4 regions of the Streptomyces sp. NBC_01089 genome follow, and region 4 is predicted to be linked to each of the others. Evidence: riboswitches for the same ligand, from Rfam matches in the RefSeq annotation. Region 4 holds a riboswitch; each other region holds the start of a gene.
What was found. A riboswitch is a leader RNA that binds a small molecule or an ion and turns the genes downstream of it on or off. The one in region 4 is predicted to bind cobalamin.
Positions count from the first base shown of each region.

Region 1: another riboswitch for cobalamin. It lies ahead of OG510_RS27335 (prenyltransferase/squalene oxidase repeat-containing protein); the one in region 4 lies ahead of OG510_RS11625 (ribonucleoside-diphosphate reductase subunit alpha).
Region 2: another riboswitch for cobalamin. It lies ahead of OG510_RS06460 (ABC transporter substrate-binding protein); the one in region 4 lies ahead of OG510_RS11625 (ribonucleoside-diphosphate reductase subunit alpha).
Region 3: another riboswitch for cobalamin. It lies ahead of metE (5-methyltetrahydropteroyltriglutamate--homocysteine S-methyltransferase); the one in region 4 lies ahead of OG510_RS11625 (ribonucleoside-diphosphate reductase subunit alpha).

Region 1 covers NZ_CP108660.1:6,081,318-6,086,512, forward strand. Annotated here, with positions in the region: gene OG510_RS27330 (SCO2322 family protein) at 1-91, opposite strand, end outside; gene OG510_RS27335 (prenyltransferase/squalene oxidase repeat-containing protein) at 103-1,308, opposite strand; cobalamin riboswitch at 1,421-1,595, opposite strand; gene OG510_RS27340 (flotillin family protein) at 1,740-2,924, opposite strand; gene OG510_RS27345 (hypothetical protein) at 2,936-3,196, opposite strand; gene OG510_RS27350 (MBL fold metallo-hydrolase) at 3,392-4,465, opposite strand; gene OG510_RS27355 (aldehyde dehydrogenase) at 4,665-5,195, shown strand, end outside.
Region 2 covers NZ_CP108660.1:1,450,299-1,455,493, reverse strand. Annotated here, with positions in the region: gene OG510_RS06470 (ABC transporter ATP-binding protein) at 1-961, shown strand, start outside; gene OG510_RS06465 (siderophore-interacting protein) at 1,048-1,911, opposite strand; cobalamin riboswitch at 2,103-2,231, shown strand; gene OG510_RS06460 (ABC transporter substrate-binding protein) at 2,284-3,885, shown strand; gene OG510_RS06455 (ABC transporter permease) at 3,887-4,834, shown strand; gene OG510_RS06450 (ABC transporter permease) at 4,978-5,195, shown strand, end outside.
Region 3 covers NZ_CP108660.1:460,555-465,749, reverse strand. Annotated here, with positions in the region: gene OG510_RS02080 (aldo/keto reductase) at 1-543, shown strand, start outside; gene metE (5-methyltetrahydropteroyltriglutamate--homocysteine S-methyltransferase) at 687-3,011, opposite strand; cobalamin riboswitch at 3,173-3,394, opposite strand; gene OG510_RS02070 (hypothetical protein) at 3,610-4,140, shown strand; gene OG510_RS02065 (SAM-dependent methyltransferase) at 4,199-5,032, opposite strand.
Region 4 covers NZ_CP108660.1:2,651,316-2,656,510, reverse strand. Annotated here, with positions in the region: gene OG510_RS11625 (ribonucleoside-diphosphate reductase subunit alpha) at 1-1,918, opposite strand, end outside; cobalamin riboswitch at 2,045-2,176, opposite strand; gene mctP (monocarboxylate uptake permease MctP) at 2,292-3,923, opposite strand; gene OG510_RS11615 (DUF3311 domain-containing protein) at 3,920-4,162, opposite strand; gene OG510_RS11610 (GntR family transcriptional regulator) at 4,416-5,180, opposite strand.

The DNA.
Region 1 (5,195 bases), 3.4 Mb from region 4:
GCCGGACGGAACCTGTCCGCACGCGGTGGTGCTTACGGAGTGTCGGGCGGCGCGTCGGACGACGTATCGGGCGGCGTACCGCATGGGGCATCGGGCGGCGCATCAGACCTGTCGCTTCCTGCCGCGCATGCTGAGCAGGAAGCCGATGCCGATTCCGGCGACCAGGCCGACGCCGACGATCCACCAGACGCTGACGCCCGAGCGGTCGCTGTCCTTCTTCGCGTCGGCGGCCCGCTCCGACGAAGCGGGGGCCGGACCGGTCGCGTTGAGCTGCTTGACCAGGTCGGCGCCGCCGAAGTCGTGCGGGTCGATCCCGTTCGCGCGGGCCGCGAAGATCAGCTGGGCGTACGCGGCGGGACCGCTCTGCCGCGCCCATCCGGCAGCGTGCTGTTCCAGCCAGGCGAGCGGCTGCCTGGCCTGGGCGATCAGCCCGTCGGCGCCGAGCGCGGTCACCGCGTCGGCGGTGTTGCCGTAGTCGGGCTGGTCCTCGGCGCCCGGCATCGCCGACTTCAGATACGCCTTCCCCGCGGTCGCACCGGCGAGATAGGTGGCGCCGTTGTGCGCGGTCTGGGCGGGCGTCGAGGCGTTCAGACAGCCCGTGCCGCTGACGTCCTTGCCGCCGGGGCGCGGTGCCAGACCGGCGCCCAGGGTGCCCAGCACGGCCGCGCCCGTCGCGTCGGCGTTCGCGTACAGCTTCCCCGTCTTCTTGTCCGGCTGGTACGCGAAGCCGCCGCCGCCCTCCTTGGCGTCGCACGGGATCGCGAGCGAGACCAGCACCTTCTTGGCCTTGGCCGTGGGCTCACCGGCCGCGGCGAGCGCGCCGATCACCACCGATGTGGAGTTCGCGTCGCTGACGCCGCCCGGGTTGTAGCTCCAGCCGCCGTCCTTGCCCGCCACGGACTTCAGCCAGGCGGCGCCCTTCTTCACGGCGGCGTCGTGCCCGCCGAGCGCGTCCAGGGCCTGGACGGCTGCCGCGGTGGCGTTGGTGTCCAGGAGCTCCTTCGGGCCGCACGGCTTCGTCACGTCGGCGCGGAAGGAGGTGAAGGCGCCGTCGGCGCACTGCTGGCCGGTCAGCCAGTCGACGGCCTTCGTGGCGGGGCGCACCCCGGTGGCGTCCTGCGCGATCAGCGCGAGGGACTGGCGCCAGACGCCGTCGTACTTGGGGTCGGTCTTGCCGTACAGACCGGAGGGGAGCACCGGGGACGCCGGGGCCGACGGCGACGGGGAGCCGGCGAAGGCCGTCGGTGCAGCGGCCGCGCAGAGTACGGCGGATGCGGCCAGCGCGGTGGCGCTGCGGCGAAGGGTCATGGCGGGCGGGGCCTCTCCTGCGGGGAAGCCGGGACTCGGGCCCACTCAGGCACCGGGGCTCCGGCTCCGTATACCTCGACGGTGCCGGCCACCGGAGGCTCCGGTGGCGCGAGCCGGTCACTTCCGTACAGGGCGGTCCGGCTCACCGCCGCAAATCGACGGTTTACGGATGGGGCATCCCCTGGTCGAGCGAAGCCGAGAGCTTGGGGAAGGGGTCAGCGCCGGATTTGCACCGGCTTCCCCCTGTGCGGGTGTGATGACGACCTTCCTACTGTACCGGCGTGCCGGTCACGGCCCCGGGGGCGGGGCACGGGTGCCTCTGCCTGAACGGCAACGGACGGCGGCGCACCGCTGGATCCGGTGCGCCGCCGTCCGTTGCCGCCCCGTAACGGCCCGGGGGCCGAAACGGCTTTCATCGGTCCTGCACAGCCCTACTTGATGTCGACCGGCCCGTTGTCGCCGTTGTCGTTGCCGGACTTCCCGCCGAGGTAGCGCTGGATCTCCGCGCCCCGGCCGCCCTGGTGGGCGTCGTCGTCCTGCGCGCCGAGGTTCTTCCGTACCGAGTCGAGGATCGTCAGACCCTGGCCCACCAGACCGGCCGCGATCTCGCCCAGGCCGTCCGCGCCGTTGAGCACGTTGACATTGGCACCCGCGAGACCGGAAGCGGCCTCCTTGACGATCTGCGGGAGCTGGTCGATCAGCATCCGGTCGAGCGCCACCCGGTCGTACGAGGCGGCTGCCGCGGCCTGGATCTTCATCCGCTCGGCCTCGGCCACGGCCAGCACCCTGATGCGCTCGGCGTCCGCCTCGGCGGGCTTCACGATCTCGGCGACCAGCTGCTGCTGGCGCAACTGGGCGGCGCGCTCGGCCAGTTCGGTCTGGGCCGCGAGCACCTCCTGCTGCGCGTGCGCCTGGGCGAGCGGACCGGCCTGGGCGGCCTCCGCCTGCGCCCGGTCCACCTCCGCCGAGTACTGCGCCTGTACGACGGCGGTCTGCCGCTGGTACTCGGCCTGGTTACGGTTGGCCTCCTGCTGCGCCTCCACCGACTGCTGCGTGGCCTGCGCCTGCGCGATCTGCGCCTGTCGCTGGATGGCCGCCGTGTGCGGGGCGGACATCGCGGCGATGTAGCCCGTCTCGCCGTCGTCGATCGACTGGATCTGGAGCGAGTCCACGATCAGACCGATCTTGGCCATCTCCGTCTTGGAGGTCTCCAGCACCTCGGTGGCGAGCTTCTGCCGCTCGGTGACGATCTCCTCGACGGTCATCGACCCGATGATCGACCGCAGATGGCCGGAGAAGATCCGGCCGGTCAGCACCGACATCTGGTCCTGGTCGGAGAGGAAGCGCTGGCCGGCGTTGACGATGCTCTCGGTGTCGTTGCCGACCTTGAAGGCGATGACGGCCCGCACGGTCAGCACGATGCCCTGCCGGGTCACACAGGTCTCGGCGACCTCCGCCTCGCACATCGCCAGCGTCAGGAAGCGGGTCTTGCGGAAGACCGGCAGCACGAACTTGCCGTGCCCGGTCACGACCCTGAAGGGCGCACCGCCCAGACCACGCCTGCCTCCTGAGATGAGCATGGCCTCGTCCGGCGCCGGAACGCGATAACCCAACATCCTTGGTCTCCTTAGTCGCTGTCGCCGGGGTCGAGGGTCAGCGCATCCAGCGGATCCACGGGATCGGCCCACTCGATGACGTCGACCTGGCGAGTACCGCGGGATTCGATCACGAGCACTGTCGCCCCGTACGACAAAGGCTCCTGGGACCAGGCGAGAAAGGCTTCCCAGCCACCTCTGACCTGGACCAGGACCTCACCGGGGCCGGCAGATCCGCGCGTGGCCAGGATCAGCTTCCCCGTGCAGCCGATCACAGCCTCGTCCGGCGCCATCGGCGGCCGCCCCCCTCGTGATGTGCGGTACTGAATGCATGACCCTAACGCTACTCCGACCAGCGGACTATCCTCCGCTGGTCCTGAGTTCGGCGCCGGCGGGGGAGCGGTACGGGGGCGGCCGGACGGACGTATCCCGGGGGACCACCGGCCGTCTCCCGCCGGTACGGGACAGGACCGGGGTGACTTTCCCGGCTATACCGCTATATAGGTGACGGGGTCGTTGTCGGTGAGGGCTTCCGCGTGCCCCAGTTTGACCAGCCTGCGCACATGGGCCTCGGCCTCGGAGACCGCGATGTTGCGCGAGCCGTGCGGGATCTGCTCCCAGGGGCGGTTCCACTCCATCCGCTCGGCGATCTGCCAGGCGGTGAGCGGCTGGGCGAGCAGGGCCTGCAGATCCCGGAGGCGGTCCTCGTGGTGGGCGAGCAACTCCCTTACCCGGCCGGCCGCGTCGGTGAACGCGTGCTGGTGGGCGGGGAGCACCTCGGCGGGCGCCAGCCGGCCGATCCGCTCCAGGGAGGCCAGGTAGTCGCCAAGGGGGTCCCCCCGCTCGAGCGGAGTCGAGAGTGGGGGCGGATCGGTGACCGTGGCGTCGTCGGGGTCCTCGTAGAGGCCGATGTGCGGGGTGATGCCCGGCAGCAGATGGTCACCGGAGAACAGCCGGCCGTTGCCCGGCCGGTTCGCCGGGTGCTCCTCGTCCAGATGGAGGCAGACATGGCCCGGGGTGTGGCCGGGCGTCCAGATGGCGCGCAGCCTGCGGCCGGGCAGCGGCAGCAGGTCACCGGGGACGATCTCGCGGTCGGGAACGGCGGCCCGCAGCCCCGGCAGCGTCCGTGTGCCGCCGGATGCGCGGGCCCGGCGGAGCGGTTCGATGTGCTCGTCGGGTGCTCCGGCGGCGGCGAGTTTGCGGGTGAGGTACTCCAGCCAGACGGCCGGTTCGGCGCCGCGGGTGCGCTTGACGACCTCGGTGTCGGCCGCGTGCATCGCGAGCCAGGCCCCGGACTCCTCGCGCACCTGGCCGGAGAGGCCGTGGTGGTCGGGGTGGTGGTGGGTGATGAGCACGCCGTGGATGTCCGTGATGCCGAGGGAGAGCTCCGCGAGGCCCGCGGTCAGCGCGTCCCAGGACGTGGGGTCGTCCCAGCCGGTGTCGATCAGTACGGGGCCGCTGTCCGTCTCGACGACATGGACCAGGGTGTGGCCCAGCGGGTTGTCGGGGATCGGGACCTCGATGGACCAGACGCCTCCGCCGTGCTCGGTCACCTGCGCCATGGCGTCCTCAACTCTCTCCGGGGTCCCTGCGGTTGCCCGCCCGGCTCACTATAACTAGAACGGGTTCCAATGGGGTGGCGGGTCCCACCGGGTGGGATCCGGTCGGTCCGGGCGCCCTCCGGGGGTTCCGGATGCGAAGTGGAACTGGTATCAGTTTCTGATACAGCGTCAGAAAGTTTCCCCCGGGAGGCAGTCAGTCATGACCGAGCTCGTGGAACACCGGCAGCTCTTCATCGGCGGGGAGTGGGCGGAACCACTCGGCACCGACGTCATCGAAGTCGTCTCGCCCCACACCGAGCAGGTCATCGGACGCGTGCCGCACGCCTCCGAGGCCGATGTGGACCGCGCTGTCGCCGTGGCGCGGCAGGCGTTCGACGAGGGCCCCTGGCCCCGGATGTCACTGGACGAGCGGATCGAGGTGATCACCCGGATCAAGGACGCCTTCGCCGTGCGGTACGAGGAGATCGCCCGGGTCATCAGCGCGCAGAACGGCACCCCGTACACCTCCAGCACCATGGTCCAGGCGCTCGCCGCGATGATGGTGTGGGACGCGGCGATCACGACCGCCCGCGCCTTCCCGTACGAGGAGCACCGCGACGGCGCCCTCGGCAAGCTGCTCGTACGCCGTGAGCCGGTCGGGGTGGTGGCCGCGGTCGTGCCGTGGAACGTCCCGCAGTTCACGGCCGCCGCCAAGCTCGCCCCCGCGCTGCTCGCGGGCTGCCCGGCGATC
Region 2 (5,195 bases), 1.2 Mb from region 4:
TGTCCTGGTCCGTACGGATCACGTCGGCATCGGTACGGCCAGCGCCGCCGCTCTCTACTTCCACCGGCTCTTCGACCCCGTCAACGGGCTGCTGTCGTCCTTCGACGAGGTGCAGTCCGCCGGAGCCGCCGCCACCCGCGTCCTGGGGCTCGCCCAGCTGACGGAGCCCCTCACCGGCGAGGCGGACACCACGCGGACCACGGGCGCCACCGTCGAACTGCGCGGGGTGGGCCACTCCTATGTCTCCGGCCACCGGGTGCTCCACGGGGCCGATGTCCGGCTCGCCGCAGGGGAGCGCGTCGCGGTGGTCGGCACGACCGGCGCCGGAAAGAGCACCCTGGCCAGGCTGGCGGCCGGGGTCCACCGGCCCACCGAGGGCCGCGTACTGCTGGGCGGGGTGCCGCTGGACGCGATGTCCGCCCCACTGCTGCGGCGCACGGTGGCCCTGGTGAACCAGGAGACGCATGTCTTCGCCGGCTCACTCGCCGACGACCTCCGGCTCGCCCGGCCCGATGCCGACGAGTCCGAACTGCTCACCGCCCTGGAGACGGTGGACGCGCGGGACTGGGCGCAGGCACTGCCGCAGGGTCTCGCCACCCGGATCGGCCAGGGCGGCCTGCGCCTCACCCCCGTACAGGCGCAGCAGCTCGCCCTGGCCCGGCTGGTGCTCGCGGACCCGCCGATCGCTGTCCTGGACGAAGCCACCGCCGAGGCGGGCAGCGCGGGTTCGCGGGTCCTGGAGGCGGCGGCCGAGCGGGCACTCGAGGGGCGCACCGCACTGGTGGTGGCCCACCGGCTCACTCAGGCGGTACGCGCCGACCGCGTACTGGTGCTGGCGGACGGCCGCATCGTGGAACACGGCACCCACGGCGAACTCGTCGCGGCCGGCGGGGGATACGCGGCGCTGTGGGCGGCCTGGTCGGGGGCGCGCGGACAGGGCGCGGTCCCTGATCCGGCCTGATCCGGAGAACTGCGGAGGGACGGCCGGCGGCCTTCGAAGAGGAGCGGGAGGGCTCTTCGAAGGCCGCCGGGCGCGCGTCGACGCGCTCAGTCGTCCACGGGGTCCGACGGGGAGGGGGGTGCGGTGCTGTCGTCCTGGTCCTCGGTCAGCCCGCGCCGCCAGTACCCCTGGAAGCACACCGAACCGCGGTCGACACCCCGCTCCCGCACCAGGTGGCGCCGCAACTCCTTGATGGCGGACGCTTCTCCGGCCAGCCAGAAGTAGGGCGCCGCGTCGGGCAGAACGGCGCCCCGGACGGCGTCCAGCAGGGGGGAGGGGCCATGGCCGCGGTGCACCCAGGTGACCTGCGCGGTTGCGGGGAGCGGCTGCTCCTCGGCCGGGCCGGCCACCTCGGCGAAGATCTGGACCGGCAGCCCCGGCGGGAGCCCTTCGGCGATCGAGGCCATGGCGGGAAGGGCTGTTTCGTCGCCTGCCAGCACGATGGACCGCGTACCGGGCGGTGGCTGGAAGTTGACGCCGCCCGCGTCCTCGCGGGCCGGGCCGACGAGGAGGACGCGGTCCCCGGGACGGGCCGCGGCGGCCCAGCGGCCGGCGGGGCCGCCGTCGCCGTGCAGTGCGAAGTCGATGTCGACCTCGTCGGGATCGGTGCGCTGCGCGCGGAAGGTGTAGGTGCGCAGGACGGGCCGGGTCTCCGGTGGCATCGTCCGCCAGGCCGCGTACCACCCGCTCTCGGCCGCGCCTTCGGGCAGGAGGGGCTCGGTCAGGCCGGGGGCCGGGAACAGGATCTTGCCGCGCTGGTCGCGGTTGCCGGTCCGGAAACCGGAGAGCGTGGGGCCCGTGAAGGTGATCCTGGCCATCTGCGGGGTGAGCCGGACGGCTCGTTCCACCTGGACGGGAAAGACGCGGAACGCCGCTTGGACGGGGCGTGCGGTGGTGGATCCGGCAGCCATGTATCACTCCAGCCGATGAGGGGGCGGGGCTGGTGCGCGCCCTGGTGGGCGTACACCACCCCGGAATCACTTTGTTAAGGGTAGGCTAACCTAATTTCGAATGGGTTCCAGGGGGTTCCAGGGTGTCCGCGTGAGCCGGGTTACGGCCCCCGCCGGCCCGTGCGACACAATGAGCGCACGAGGCGACGGGGATCAGGAAGCCGGTGCGAGTCCGGCGCGGTCCCGCCACTGTGACCGGGAAGCGACCCTCCTGTACGTCACTGTCCGCAGGCGCGGACGGGAAGGCGGAGGGGAGCGATGATCCGGGAGCCAGGAGACTGACCCGTCGCCGGTCCGACAGCAGGGGCGAGGAAACCCCGGAGAGGATCGACTGTGACGACCCATGCCCGGACGGAGCCGCGATACCGGCCCGAACCCGGCAACCGGCCCGCGCCGGCCGGCCCGCCGAGCCCCGGCAGACGTAGTGTGCTGGCCGCCGGAGGCGCCCTGGCCCTTGCCGCGTCCTCCGGGCTGCTCGCCGGCTGTGGTGCGGACGCGAAGGACGGCGGGGGGAGCGACCGGTTCCGCGCCGCGTTCACGGCCGGCGGCTCGCAGGAGACCCTCGACCCGCACGTCGCCCCGAACTTCGTCGACCAGGCCCGCGCCAAGGCCCTGTACGACACCCTCGGCACCTACGCGGACGACATGTCCGTCCGTGAGCGGCTCGCGGAGTCCTGGGAGAGCGACGCGTCCGGCACCCGGTGGCGGATACGTCTGCGCAAGGCGGAGTTCCACGACGGGAAACCGGTCACGGCGAAGGACGTCCTCTACAGCTACCGCCGCGCCGCCGACCCCGCCACCGGCTCCCCCTCGCAGGTGCTGCTGTCGGCCATCGACTTCCACACCACCAGGGCCGACGGCGAACGGTCCGTCGTCTTCGCCCTGAAGGCGCCGAACTTCGAGTTCCCCACCGTCTTCGCAGGCCCCGGCACCGAGATCATCCCCGACGGTACGAAGGACTTCCGCAAGCCCGTCGGCTCCGGCCCCTTCACCTATGTCTCCTTCACACCCGGCGGCACCGCACGCTACCGGCGCTGGACCGGCCACTGGGACGGCGCCCCGCACATCGCCGAGCTGGAGATCGTCCCCGCGAACGAGGAGTCGGCCCGGCTCAACGCGCTGCTGTCCGGGCAGGTCCACTACGCATCCGACATGGCCGGAGCCTCCGTGGACCGGCTGAAGAAGGAGGGCTCGACGCGGGTGCTGACCGCCGAACGGGCCACCGCCCAGCAACTGCTGCTGCGAATAGGCCGGAAGCCCTTCGACGACCCCCGGCTGGTACGGGCCGTACAGCTCGGGATCGACCGGGCCGCGCTGGTCCGGGTCGCGCTGGCCGGGCACGGTGAGGTGGGGAACGACCTGTTCGGGCTGGGCCTGCGCGGCTACCCGCAAGGTCTCCAGCCCCGCGAACGGGACGTCGGCGAGGCGCGGAGGCTGGTGAAGGAGGCCGGCGCGGAGGGGCTGCACATCACCGTGGAGACCAGCTCCGTCGACGCCACCTGGGAGACGGCAGCGGACCTGATGGCACGCCAGCTGCGTGAGGTGGGGCTGAGGCTGACCGCCAACACCCGTGCCTCCAGTACATATTTCAGCGAGATCAGGACGCAGGGCGTCGCCGCCTTCAACACCACGTCCACGCTGCCGGTGTCCGACTTCCTCCAGCAGCGGGTACGCGGCGGGGCGGCCCGCAACCAGACGCAGTACGCGTCGAAGAAGTTCGACACGCTGCTCGAACACGCCCGCACCACCCGCGACGAGCGGAACCGGCTGGCGTTGCTCGCGCGCGCCCAGAAGATCGCCCGGGACGAGTCCGGGCTGCTGGTATGGGCGTTCTCGGACGCCAACGACGCGATCGGCCCCTCGGTCCGGGGGCTGCGTGCCGCACCTCCCAACTCGCACGACTGGGCCCGGTTCGACCGGGTCCGCCTCGGCTGACGTGCGCGCCTATGTCCTGCGGCGCTCACTGCTGGCGGTCGTGCAGTGCCTGATGGTGCTGGTCGCCGTGTTCGCGGTCGGTTCGCTGCTGCCCGGTGACACGGCCGACGTGCTCCGCGGTGAACTCGGCACGCCCGAGCAGGTGGCGTCGCTGCGGAGCCGGCTGGGACTCGACCAGCCGGCCTGGTCCCGCTTCGGCCACTGGCTCGGCCACCTGCTCACCGGCGACCTCGGGAACTCCCTGACGACCGGGCTGCCGGTCGGCGACGACATCGGCCGCCGTATCGGCGTGACGCTGCTCCTCGGCGTCCCCGCGCTGGTCCTGGTCACCGTCCTCGCGCCGCTCCTCGGCACGGTGTCGGGGCTGCGGGAGGGCAGCCGCGTCGACCGGACGCTGAACACGGCGGCCGTTCTGCTGCACGCCGTACCGGAGTTCGTGCTCGGGCTGCTGCTGGTGGCTTCGGTGTCACTGACGGCCGGGCTGCTGCCCGCCACCGCTGTCGGCATGGACACGGCGGCGCTGCTGGCCCAGCCGGCCGTGCTGGTCCTGCCCGTCACCGTACTGACGGCCCGGCATCTGTGTGACCTGGCGCGGCAGATCCGTGCCGGTGTGGCGGCGGGGCGGCACAGTGCGGTCGCCGCGCATCTGCGGCTGCTGGGGATGCCGGAACGGACGGTGGTGCTGCGGCATGTGCTGCCCGGCGCCCTGGGGCCCGCCGCGCAGCAGTTCGCGCGCTGTGTGGAGGGGCTGCTGGGCGGCACCGTACTGGTGGAGGCGGTCTTCGGCTTCCGGGGCCTCGGGAACGGTTTCGTCGATGCGGTGCAGAACCGCGACCTGCCCCAAGTACAGACGTACGCGCTGCTGTTCGCCGGTACGGCGGTCGCGGTGAACCTCATCGGCGACCTGGCCGCGCACCGGCTGGCCCCGCACCGCGAGGTGACCGCGTGACGGCGGAGGAGCGGGGGACGCGGGGAGAGCGGGAGGCATTGGGGGAGTGGGGGACGGCCGATGCGGATGGCTGCGCCGATGCCGTGCGCAGTGCTCGGCCTCGTCGGCCCCGTCGGCCGTGGGCCGCTCCGGTGCTGCTCGGCGTGCCGGTGCTCGTGGCCCTGCTGGGGCCGTGGGCGGCCGGGACCGCGCCGTCGGCGGAGGGCGCGCTGCCGTCGCAGCCGCCCGGCGGCGGGCACCCGCTCGGTACGGACGTACTGGGCCGCGACGTCCTGTGGCTCGTCCTGCACGGCGGCGCCTCCGTACTGGGCAGCGCCCTGGGCGCGTTGCTGATCGGCATGGCCGCCGGGGTGCCGCTGGG
Region 3 (5,195 bases), 2.2 Mb from region 4:
TGGGTGGCGGAGCGGCGCGGCCTCCAGCGGTTCCGCACCGAGCAGCCGCCGTACTCGATCCTCAACCGGAGCATCGAGCGTGAGGTGCTGCCCGTCTGCGAGCGGTACGGGATGGGGGCCCTGGTCTGGAGTCCGCTCGCGGGCGGCATGCTCACCGGCCGCTACCGCAAGGGCCGGCAGGCCGACACCCACCGGTCCGGCTTCGGCTTCAAGCACCTGGTCGACGAGCGGCGGCTCGACGTCGTCGAGCAGCTCATCCCGCTCGCAGACGAGGCCGGAATGCCGCTGAGCCATCTGGCGACGGCCTTCGCGGTCTCCCACCCCGGCGTCACATCGGCGATCATCGGCCCCCGCACCATGAACCACCTGGACGACCTGCTCGCAGGCGCCGGGACGGTCCTGAGCGACGAGATCCTCGACCGGATCGACGCCATCGTGCCCCCGGGCACCGACATCGGGACGCTGGACATGGCCTACAACCCGCCGGCCGTCGAACGCGCCGTCCTGCGCCGCCGCCCGGCGGATGAGCGCTCCGCCGCCTGACCGGCCGCCCCGGTACCGGCCTTCCGGTACCGGCCCCGGAACCGGCCCCGGCCCCGGAACCGGCCCCGGAACCGGAACCGGAACCGGCCCCGGAACCGGAGGGCCCGGCCGGCAGTGGCCGGCCGGGCCCGTGGTGCCGGGGGTCAGGCGTCCCCGGCGGCCAGTTCGGCGCGGACCTCGCGGGCGGCGCTCACCAGGTTCTCCAGGGATGCCCGGGTCTCGGGCCAGCCGCGGGTCTTGAGCCCGCAGTCCGGGTTGACCCAGAGCCGTTCGGCCGGGATGGCCTCAAGTCCCTTGCGGAGCAGGGCTGCCGCTTCCTCCGCGCTGGGCACGCGCGGGGAGTGGATGTCGTACACACCGGGCCCCGCCTCGCGCGGGTAGCCGTGCCCGGCGAGTTCGCGGGCGACCTGCATATGGGAGCGGGCCGCTTCGAGGCTGATGACATCCGCGTCGAGGTCGTCGATGGCCTGGACGATGTCGCCGAACTCCGCGTAGCACATGTGCGTGTGGATCTGGGTGCCTGGCCGCACACCGCTGGTCGTGAGCCGGAAGGACTCGGTGGCCCAGTCCAGATACGCGGGCCGGTCGGCGGCGCGCAGCGGCAGCGTCTCCCGCAGCGCCGGCTCGTCGACCTGGATGACCGAAGTCCCTGCGGTTTCGAGGTCGTTGACCTCGTCGCGGAGGGCGAGGGCGACCTGGCGTGCGGTGTCGCCGAGCGGCTGGTCGTCGCGGACGAAGGACCAGGCGAGCATGGTGACGGGGCCGGTGAGCATGCCCTTGACCGGGCGGCCGGTCAGCGACTGGGCGTACGTCGTCCAGCGCACCGTCATCGGCTCCGGCCGGGAGATGTCGCCGGCGAGGATCGGCGGGCGGACATAGCGCGTCCCGTACGACTGGACCCAGCCGTGCTGGGTGGCCAGATAGCCGGTGAGCTGTTCGGCGAAGTACTGCACCATGTCGTTGCGTTCGGGCTCGCCGTGCACCAGGACGTCCAGCCCCGCCTCCTCCTGGAAGGCGATCACCTGCTGGATCTCGGCCCTGACGCGCTCCTCGTAACCGGCACTGCCGATGCGCCCGCTCCGCAGCCCGGCGCGCGCCGTACGCAACTCGGTGGTCTGCGGGAACGAGCCGATCGTGGTGGTCGGCAGGAGCGGCAGCCCCAGGTGGGCGCGCTGGGCTGCGGCCCGCTCGGGGTACGGCTGGGGGCGGTGCGCGTCGGCGTCCTTCACGGCCGCGGCCCTGGCCCGTACGGCGGGGTCGCGGGTGATCGCCGATGCGGCCCGGGAGGCGAGGACGGCGCGGTTGGCGGCCAGCTCGGCCGCGATGGCGCCGGTCCCTTCGGTGAGCCCCTTAGCGAGGGTCGCGATCTCGGCGGTCTTCTGCCGGGCGAAGGCCAGCCAGCGCAGGATCTGCGGGTCGACATCCCGTTCGGCGCTCGCGTCGAGCGGGACGTGCAGCAGCGAGCAGGAGGCGGCGACGTCGACCCGGTCGGCCAGCCCCAGCAGGGTCCCCAGTGTGGCGAGCGACTTCTCCAGGTCGTTGACCCAGATGTTGCGCCCGTCGACCACACCGGCGACCAGCCGCTTGCCGGGCAGCCCGCCGACAGCGGCCAGCGCGTCGACATTGGCCGCGGCCGTACCGGTGAAGTCGAGCGCCAGGCCCTCCACCGGGGCCTTGGCCAGCACAGGCAGGGCGTCACCCAGCCGGTCGAAGTAGGAGGCGACCAGGAGCCTGGGGCGGTCGGTGAGCGAGCCCAGTTCGCGGTACGCGCGTGCGGCGGCGTTCAGATCGGCGGGGGTGCGGTCCTGGACGAGGGCCGGCTCGTCCAGCTGGACCCACTCGGCGCCCGCTGCCCGCAGATCGGCGAGCACCTCGGCGTAGACGGGCAGCAGCCGGTCCAGCAGGGTGAGCGGTTCGAAGTCGGCCGCCACGCCCGGCGCGGGCTTGGCCAGCAGCAGATAGGTGACCGGGCCGACCAGTACCGGGCGGGCGGCGAGCCCGAGCGCCAGCGCCTCCCTGAGCTGCCCGGTCTGCTCTGTGGAGTCGGCGCTGAACACGGTGTCCTGGCCCAGTTCGGGCACCAGATAGTGGTAGTTGGTGTCGAACCACTTGGTCATCTCCAGCGGCGCCACGTCCTGGGTGCCGCGTGCCATCGCGAAGTAACCGTCGAGCGCGTGGGTTTCGACCGCCTTGCGGTGCCGTTCGGGGACAGCGCCGACCATGACGCTGGTGTCCAGGACATGGTCGTAGTACGAGAAATCACCGGTCGGCACCTCCTGGATGCCGGTGTCGGCCAGGCTCTGCCAGTTCGACCGGCGCAGAGCCGCCGCGGTCTCCCGGAGGCCGTCGGCGCTGACGCGGCCCTTCCAGTAGCCCTCGACGGCCTTCTTCAGTTCCCGGTTCGGGCCCTGGCGGGGGTAGCCGTACACGGTGGCCCGTGCTGCCGCGGCTGCGGGCTTCGCTGTCACGGAAATCTCCTTCGCGAGATGACTCCTTGAGATCCCGGGGACGGGACGCGAGCGCGAAGGGATGACGGAACCGGGCGGTCCGCGCGTGCCACCAGGCACGGCTGTCCGCCGGTATACGCGTCGACCCGCCCACGAGGTCACCGGGATGTCCGCACGCGATCGGTCACGTACGGGCAACGGGCAGGTCTTCGGACTTGTGGGCGCGGGCACCCGGAAGGGCATCCACCTACTGGCCGTCGCTTCCCAGACCCGGCCGGGCCCAGTGCGTATGACGGCGGTCGTTCCCACTCACCGCTGCGGGGCAGTCCCGGATTTCCACCGGGTTCCCTCTTACGACGCATCCCGCCTGGCGGACGGGGCGAACCAGTTGCACCCGCCAGCCTAGGCCGAGATGTCTCTCCGTGGAGACATCCGCCCACATCGCGGACCGGTCGTGGACCGCGGCGTGAGACACCGGCCCTCCGGGTCCGGATGGCCTAAATGCCGCTATCCGGTGATCAACCGGGCACATACTGCACAGGCACGGGCCACCCCAGGCCCCCGGCGCCGCGGCCGTGCGGCAGAGCGCGGCCCGCGCCCCGAGAAGGACGGAGCACTCATGATGAAGCGCCTCACCAAGGCCGCGACAGCGGCGGCAGCCGGCCTCCTGCTGCTCGGCACCCTCGCCACCGCCACGGCCACCGCGGCGAGCGGGACGTCCGCGGCGCCCGGCGGTGTGCTGGGTCCCGGCGGCTACAAGGGACTCCGGCTCGGGCAGTCCGAGAGCGACGCGGAGAAGACCGGCCTGCTGGTGAACAAACAGACCACGCCCGGCTGCGACTTCTACCGCCTCGCCGCGAGCGAGGGAAAGCCGAACCTCGGCGGCGGTGTCTTCGTCGAGCCGCACAAGGGCGTGGTGGTGATCACCGGGACGAACCTGATCCGCACCCCCGAAGGGATCACCATGGGCACCGGCCTCGACCGGGTCAAGGCCGCCTACCCCCGGCTCACGAAGGTCGGCGACTACATCTTCGAGACCCCCGTCCCCGGCGGCACCCAGGACGAGCGGTACCGGTTCGCGGTCGACGAGCAGAACCTCGTGGCTGACTTCGCCCTGGAGGCCACGGACCGGGGCACCTGCGACAGCTGAGGACGGAGCGGGGACGGAGCGGGGACGGAGCGGGGGCGGGCGGGGCTCCCGGGTCGCCCTACTTCTTCACTCCGAGCCCCGCCCAGATCGGTGCCGATGCGGCGTCCGGCCCGGCGGCCGGATCGCCGATCTCGGGTACGTCCGTACTGGGCCGCCACGCGTGGGGTGCGACCAGACCCGGATCGATCAGCTCCGTGCCGTCGAAGAAGCGCAGCGTTTCGTCCCGGGTCAGGGGCCGCAGAGCCGTGCCCTCGGTCGCGAAATCGTCCTGCAGGGTGGCCGAACCACCCGCCAGCTCCCGTGCGAACACCGATATCACCAGACAGCTGCCGACGGGCAGGGCGTCCATCAGACGCCGGACGACGGCATGCGGCTCGTCCTTCGGGTCGATCCAGTGCAGCAGCAGGCCCATCGTCAGGGCCACCGGCTGCCCGAGGTCGAGTGTGTCGCGCAGTTCGGCGGAGGCCAGGATCGCCTCCGGATCGGTGAAGTCGGCCTGGATATAGGCGGTACGGCCGACCGTGCTGCTGATATGCAGGGCCCGGGAGTGGGCGAGGACGATCGGATCGTTGTCCGCGTACACCACCCGGGATTCCGGCGCGGTCTCCTGCGCGACCTCGTGCAGATTGGGTGAGGTCGGTATGCCCGTGCCGATGTCGAGGAACTGCCGGATGCCCGCCTCACCGGCGAGATACCGCACGGCGCGCAGGACGAACTCCCTGTTGAGCCGGGCGGCCAGCTGGACCGACGGCATCTTCTCCGCCACGGTCGCGGCCATGGCCCGGTCGGCCGGGTAGTTCGTCTTGCCACCCAGGAAGACGTCGTAGATACGGGCTGGATGGGCCCGGTCGGTACGCAGGTCGATCGGCGCACGCGCGTCGGTGTGGCTCATCCACTCGTCCGGTGACGGCAACGGAATCTCTCCCTCAGGTCTCAACGCTATGGGACGATAGTGAACTTGATCCGCGGTCATGTCCAACACGGGGGTGGTGCGGGCACCACCATGGATCCGGGTCCCAAGCCTCCTGACGCGCGGCGCTGTTCGGAGCAGGCTT
Region 4 (5,195 bases):
TGACCTGGAGGAATTCCCCCGAGAGCGTCTCGCGCTTGAAGAGGTTGGAGACCTGCGGCTCGATGCACTCGTACACCCCCGCGATCGAGGCGATGGTCGCGGTCGGCGCGATCGCGAGGAGCAGCGAGTTACGCATCCCGGTCTTCGCGATCCGGGCGCGCAGCGCCTCCCAGCGCTCCGGCCAGGCGGACTCGGTCGTGTAGTGGTCGGGGTGCAGCACACCGCGCGCCGCGCGGGTCTTCTCCCAGGCGGGCAGCGGGCCGCTCTTCTCGGCGAGCTCGCAGGACGCCTCGTACGCGGCGAGCATGATCCGCTCGGAGATCCGGGTGGAGAGCGCCCTGGCCTGCGGCGAGTCGAAGGGCAGCCGCAGCTGGAAGAAGACGTCCTGGAGCCCCATCAGGCCCAGGCCCACCGGACGCCACTTGGCGTTGGAGCGGCCCGCCTGCTCGGTCGGGTAGAAGTTGATGTCCACGACCCGGTCGAGGAAGGTGACCGCGGTGCGGACGGTCGCGTCGAGGCGCTCCCAGTCGAGCGAGTCGCCGGAGACGAACGCGCCGACGTTGACCGAGCCCAGGTTGCAGACCGCGGTCTCGCCGTCGTCCGTCACCTCCAGGATCTCGGTGCACAGGTTCGACGAGTGGACGACAGCGCCGGGCTCGGCGGTCTGGTTGGCCGTACGGTTCGACGCGTCCTTGAAGGTCATCCAGCCCTGACCGGTCTGGGCGAGGGTGCGCATCATCCGCCCGTACAGATCCCGTGCGGGGATGGTCTTCCTGGCCAGCCCTTCGGCCTCCGCCCTGCGGTACGCGGCGTCGAAGGCGCCGCCCCACAGATCGGTCAGCTCCGGCACATCGGCGGGCGAGAACAGCGACCAGTCGGAGTCGGTGCCGACCCGGCGCATGAACTCGTCGGGCACCCAGTGGGCCAGGTTGAGGTTGTGCGTACGCCGCGCGTCCTCACCGGTGTTGTCGCGCAGCTCCAGGAACTCCTCGATGTCCGAGTGCCAGGTCTCCAGGTAGACGGCGGCCGCACCCTTGCGCCGGCCGCCCTGGTTCACCGCGGCGACCGAGGCGTCGAGGGTCTTGAGGAAGGGGACGATGCCGTTGGAGTGCCCGTTGGTACCGCGGATCAGCGAACCGCGGGAGCGGATACGGGAGTACGAGAGCCCGATGCCGCCCGCGTGCTTCGACAGGCGGGCCACCTCGTGGTAGCGCCCGTAGATCGAGTCGAGCTGGTCGAGCGGCGAGTCCAGCAGATAGCAGGACGACATCTGCGGGTGCCGGGTGCCGGAGTTGAAGAGCGTGGGGGACGAGGGCAGATAGTCGAGGCGGCTCATCAGCCCGTACAGCGCGGACACTTCGTCCACGGCACCGGCGGAGTCGTCGGCGGCGAGACCGCAGGCGACCCGGAGCATGAAGTGCTGGGGCGTCTCGATGACCTGGCGGGTGAGGGGGTGGCGCAGCAGATAGCGGCTGTAGAGGGTGCGCAGCCCGAAGTACCCGAAGCGGTCGTCGGCCGCGGTGTCGACGGTGGCGTCGAGCCGCTCCGCGTGGAGCCGTACGAAGGCGGCCGTACGGTCGGCGATCAGGCCCTCGCGGTGTCCGACGGCGACCGATGAGGAGAACGACACCGCGCCCTCGCCCGCCGCCTCGTCCGCGATGGTGCGGGTGAGCAGCCGGGCGGCGAGCCGCGAGTACGCGGGGTCCTCGGAGATCAGACCCGCGGCCGCCTCGGTCGCCAGCTCCCGCAACTCGGCCTCGTCCGACGCCGCGTTGCGCCCGCGCAGGGCGGCGGCGGCGACCCGGCCGGGGTCGGTGTCGGTGAGATCGGCGGTGAGGTCGGTCAGGGTCCGCAGCAGTACGGTTCCCGGGGCGTCCGCCACCTGCTCGGAGACAGGTGCGGTGGGCGCGATGGTCACGGTGCGCTCTCCCTCGCTCGGCTGGGGCCGGCGGGAGGACGGGCGCGTACGGGCACAGCAGAGCAGCACACCGACAGCGTCCGCAGGCCCTACCGCGAGGCCCGGACGTTTCCCATCCGGTTCGGTCGAGCCGGATGCGCCGTCGGCAGGTCCTCGGACTCCACGGTGCGCGAAAGCGCACTGATCACACCGTTGCGGGACAGTTCCGGATTCGCACCGGATTCCCCTGCGGCGACAGCGAGCATGAGCATACATGTGGGGTGCCCGTCGGAAAGCACCCCCCATATGTTGTGTCGTGCACGGCGAAAGGGCCGCCGTATCTCCCGGGAGGAGACATGGCGGCCCTGTCGGCCGATGGCGGTGGCGGCCTGGTTCAGGCGCCGGCCGGGCTGCCCGCCGTGGCGGGCGGGAGCTCCACCTGGACGCCCTCGTCACCGGCGTCGGCCGTGTAGTCCTCCGGGGAGGTCTCGTCGATTCCGGCGGGTGCCTTCACCGCGTTGAGCACGAGGGTGAGCACCAGGGTGACGACGACGTTGAGCACGAACGCCGTCAGACCGATGTAGCCGATCTGGCCGATGCCCGGGATCTCCTTGGACGAGCCGCCGAAGTGCGCCTGGGTCGGGCTGGCCACGCCGTACGCGGCGAGCGTGCCGTACACCATGCCGACCGCCCAGCCCGCGAGCAGTGCCCAGCGGTGGAACCAGCGGGTGAAGAGCCCGCCGACCAGCGCCGGCATCGTCTGGAGGATCCAGATGCCGCCGAGGAGCTGGAAGTTGATCGCCACCGTCGGGTCCATGGCGAGCACGAAGAGCAGCGCGCCGACCTTCACCACGAGCGAGACCAGCTTGGAGACCTTGGCCTCCTGGGCGGGGGTCGCGCCCGGTTTGATGAAGTCCTTGTAGATGTTGCGGGTGAAGAGGTTAGCCGCCGCGATGGACATGATCGCGGCCGGGACCAGCGCGCCGATGCCGATGGCGGCGAAGGCCACACCCGCGAACCAGTCGGGGAACATGTTCTCGAACAGCTGCGGGATCGCCAGCTGGCCGTTCTTCACCTTGATGCCCGCGGCGATCGCCATGAAGCCGAGGAGCGCGAGCAGCCCCAGCATCAGCGAGTAGAGCGGCAGGATCGCGGTGTTGCGGCGGATCACGTTGCGGCTGCGCGAGGAGAGCGTCGCGGTGATCGAGTGCGGATACATGAACAGCGCGAGCGCCGAGCCGAGCGCCAGTGTGGCGTAACCCCACTGACCGGCCGCTCCCGGCGCGAGTGCCCCGCGCGGCAGGCCCGTCGCCGGGTTCTTCTGCGCGAAGGCGTGGCCTGCCTTGGCGAAGATGTCGTCGAAGCCGCCGAGCTTGATCGGGATGTAGATGATCGCCACCAGGATGACGATGTAGATCAGCCCGTCCTTGACGAAGGCGATCAGCGCGGGCGCCCGCAGCCCCGACGAGTACGTGTACGCGGCGAGCACCGCGAAGGCGATCAGCAGCGGGAGGTCCTTGACGAACCAGTTGCTGCCCTCGCCGCCGACGCCCATGACGTCGAGCACCGCCTGGATGCCCACCAGCTGGAGGGCGATGTACGGCATGGTGGCGAGGATGCCGGTGACCGCGACGGCCAGCGAGAGCCCCTTCGAGCCGAACCGCCCCCGGACGAAGTCCGATGTGGTGACGTACCCGTGCTTGTGCGAGACCGACCAGAGCCGCGGCAGGAAGGTGAAGATCAGCGGGTAGACCAGGATCGTGTACGGCACGGCGAAGAACCCGGCCGCGCCCGCCGCGTAGATGGCCGCGGGGACCGCGACGAAGGTGTACGCGGTGTACAGGTCGCCGCCGAGCAGGAACCAGGTGACCCAGGTGCCGAACGACCGTCCGCCCAGGCCCCATTCGTCGAGGGTGGCGGCGTTGTCGGCGCGGCGCCAGCGGGCGGCCAGGAAGCCGACGACCGTGACGGCCACGAAGAAGAAGATGAAGACGCCGAGCGCGACTCCGTTCACACCGTCCTTCATGCGGACGCACCCCCCTTGCGGGCGCGCTGGTCACGCTGCCACAGCTTGTACGCGGTCATCGTGAGCGCCGTCGAGATGAGCACCCAGAGCATCTGGTACCAGTAGAAGAACGGGATACCGATGAAGGCCGGGTCCACCTTCGCGTACGAACTCACCCAGAGCATGGCGACAAAGGGTGCGATCAGGCATACCGCGATGATCACGCGCACCGGCGTGACCACCGGTCTTTTCTCGGGCATGGTGCGGTCCGTCCCCTCACTGAGCACCTGGTACAACGCGCAGGAAATCTAGGCGAGGATGCTCATGTGACGTAACCCCTATCCGCATACCGGAACGGCAACACCGTTCGTACGGGGGGATTTCGGTGAAGAGTCCCGATTTCGTGGGGGGCTGCGGGGGATCGGTGCAGACCTGCTCCCGGCCTCAGTCGGTCGGCCGCCGCAGTCGCGCGACGCTGTGTCTGCCCGGGGGGCAACCCCCGGACCCCCGGCCTCAGTCGGTCGGCCGCCGCAGTCGCGCGACGAACTTGTAGCGGTCGCCGCGGTAGACCGAGCGCACCCACTCCACCGGCTCGCCCCGCTCGTCGATCGAGTGGCGCGAGAGCATCAGCATCGGCAGCCCCACGTCCGTGCCGAGCAGCCCGGCCTCCCGAGGGGTGGCCAGTGAGGTCTCGATCGTCTCCTCGGCCTCCGCGAGCCGGACGTCGTACACCTCGGACAGTGCGGTGTAGAGCGAGGTGTACTTCACGAGCGAACGGCGCAGCGCGGGGAAGCGTTTCGCCGACAGGTGCGTCGTCTCGATGGCCATCGGCTCACCGCTCGCGAGCCGCAGCCGCTCGATGCGCAGCACCCGCCCGCCGGCCGTGATGTCGAGCAGCCCGGCGAGGGTGTCGTCCGCGGTGACATAGCCGATGTCGAGGAGCTGGGAGGTGGGTTCGAGGCCCTGGGCCCGCATGTCCTCGGTGTACGAGGTGAGCTGCAGGGCCTGCGAGACCTTGGGCTTGGCCACAAAGGTGCCCTTGCCCTGGATGCGTTCCAGCCGGCCCTCCACGACCAGCTCCTGGAGCGCCTGCCGCACGGTGGTGCGCGAGGTGTCGAACTCGGCGGCCAGGGTGCGCTCCGGCGGCACCGGGGTGCCCGGCGGCAGCGTCTCCGTCATGTCGAGCAAGTGCCGCTTGAGACGGTAGTACTTGGGCACCCGGGCGGTGCGTCCGGGTGCCGCACTCTCCGTGTCGGCGGTCCCCCCACTGGTGCTCATGGCCTGCCTTCCCGA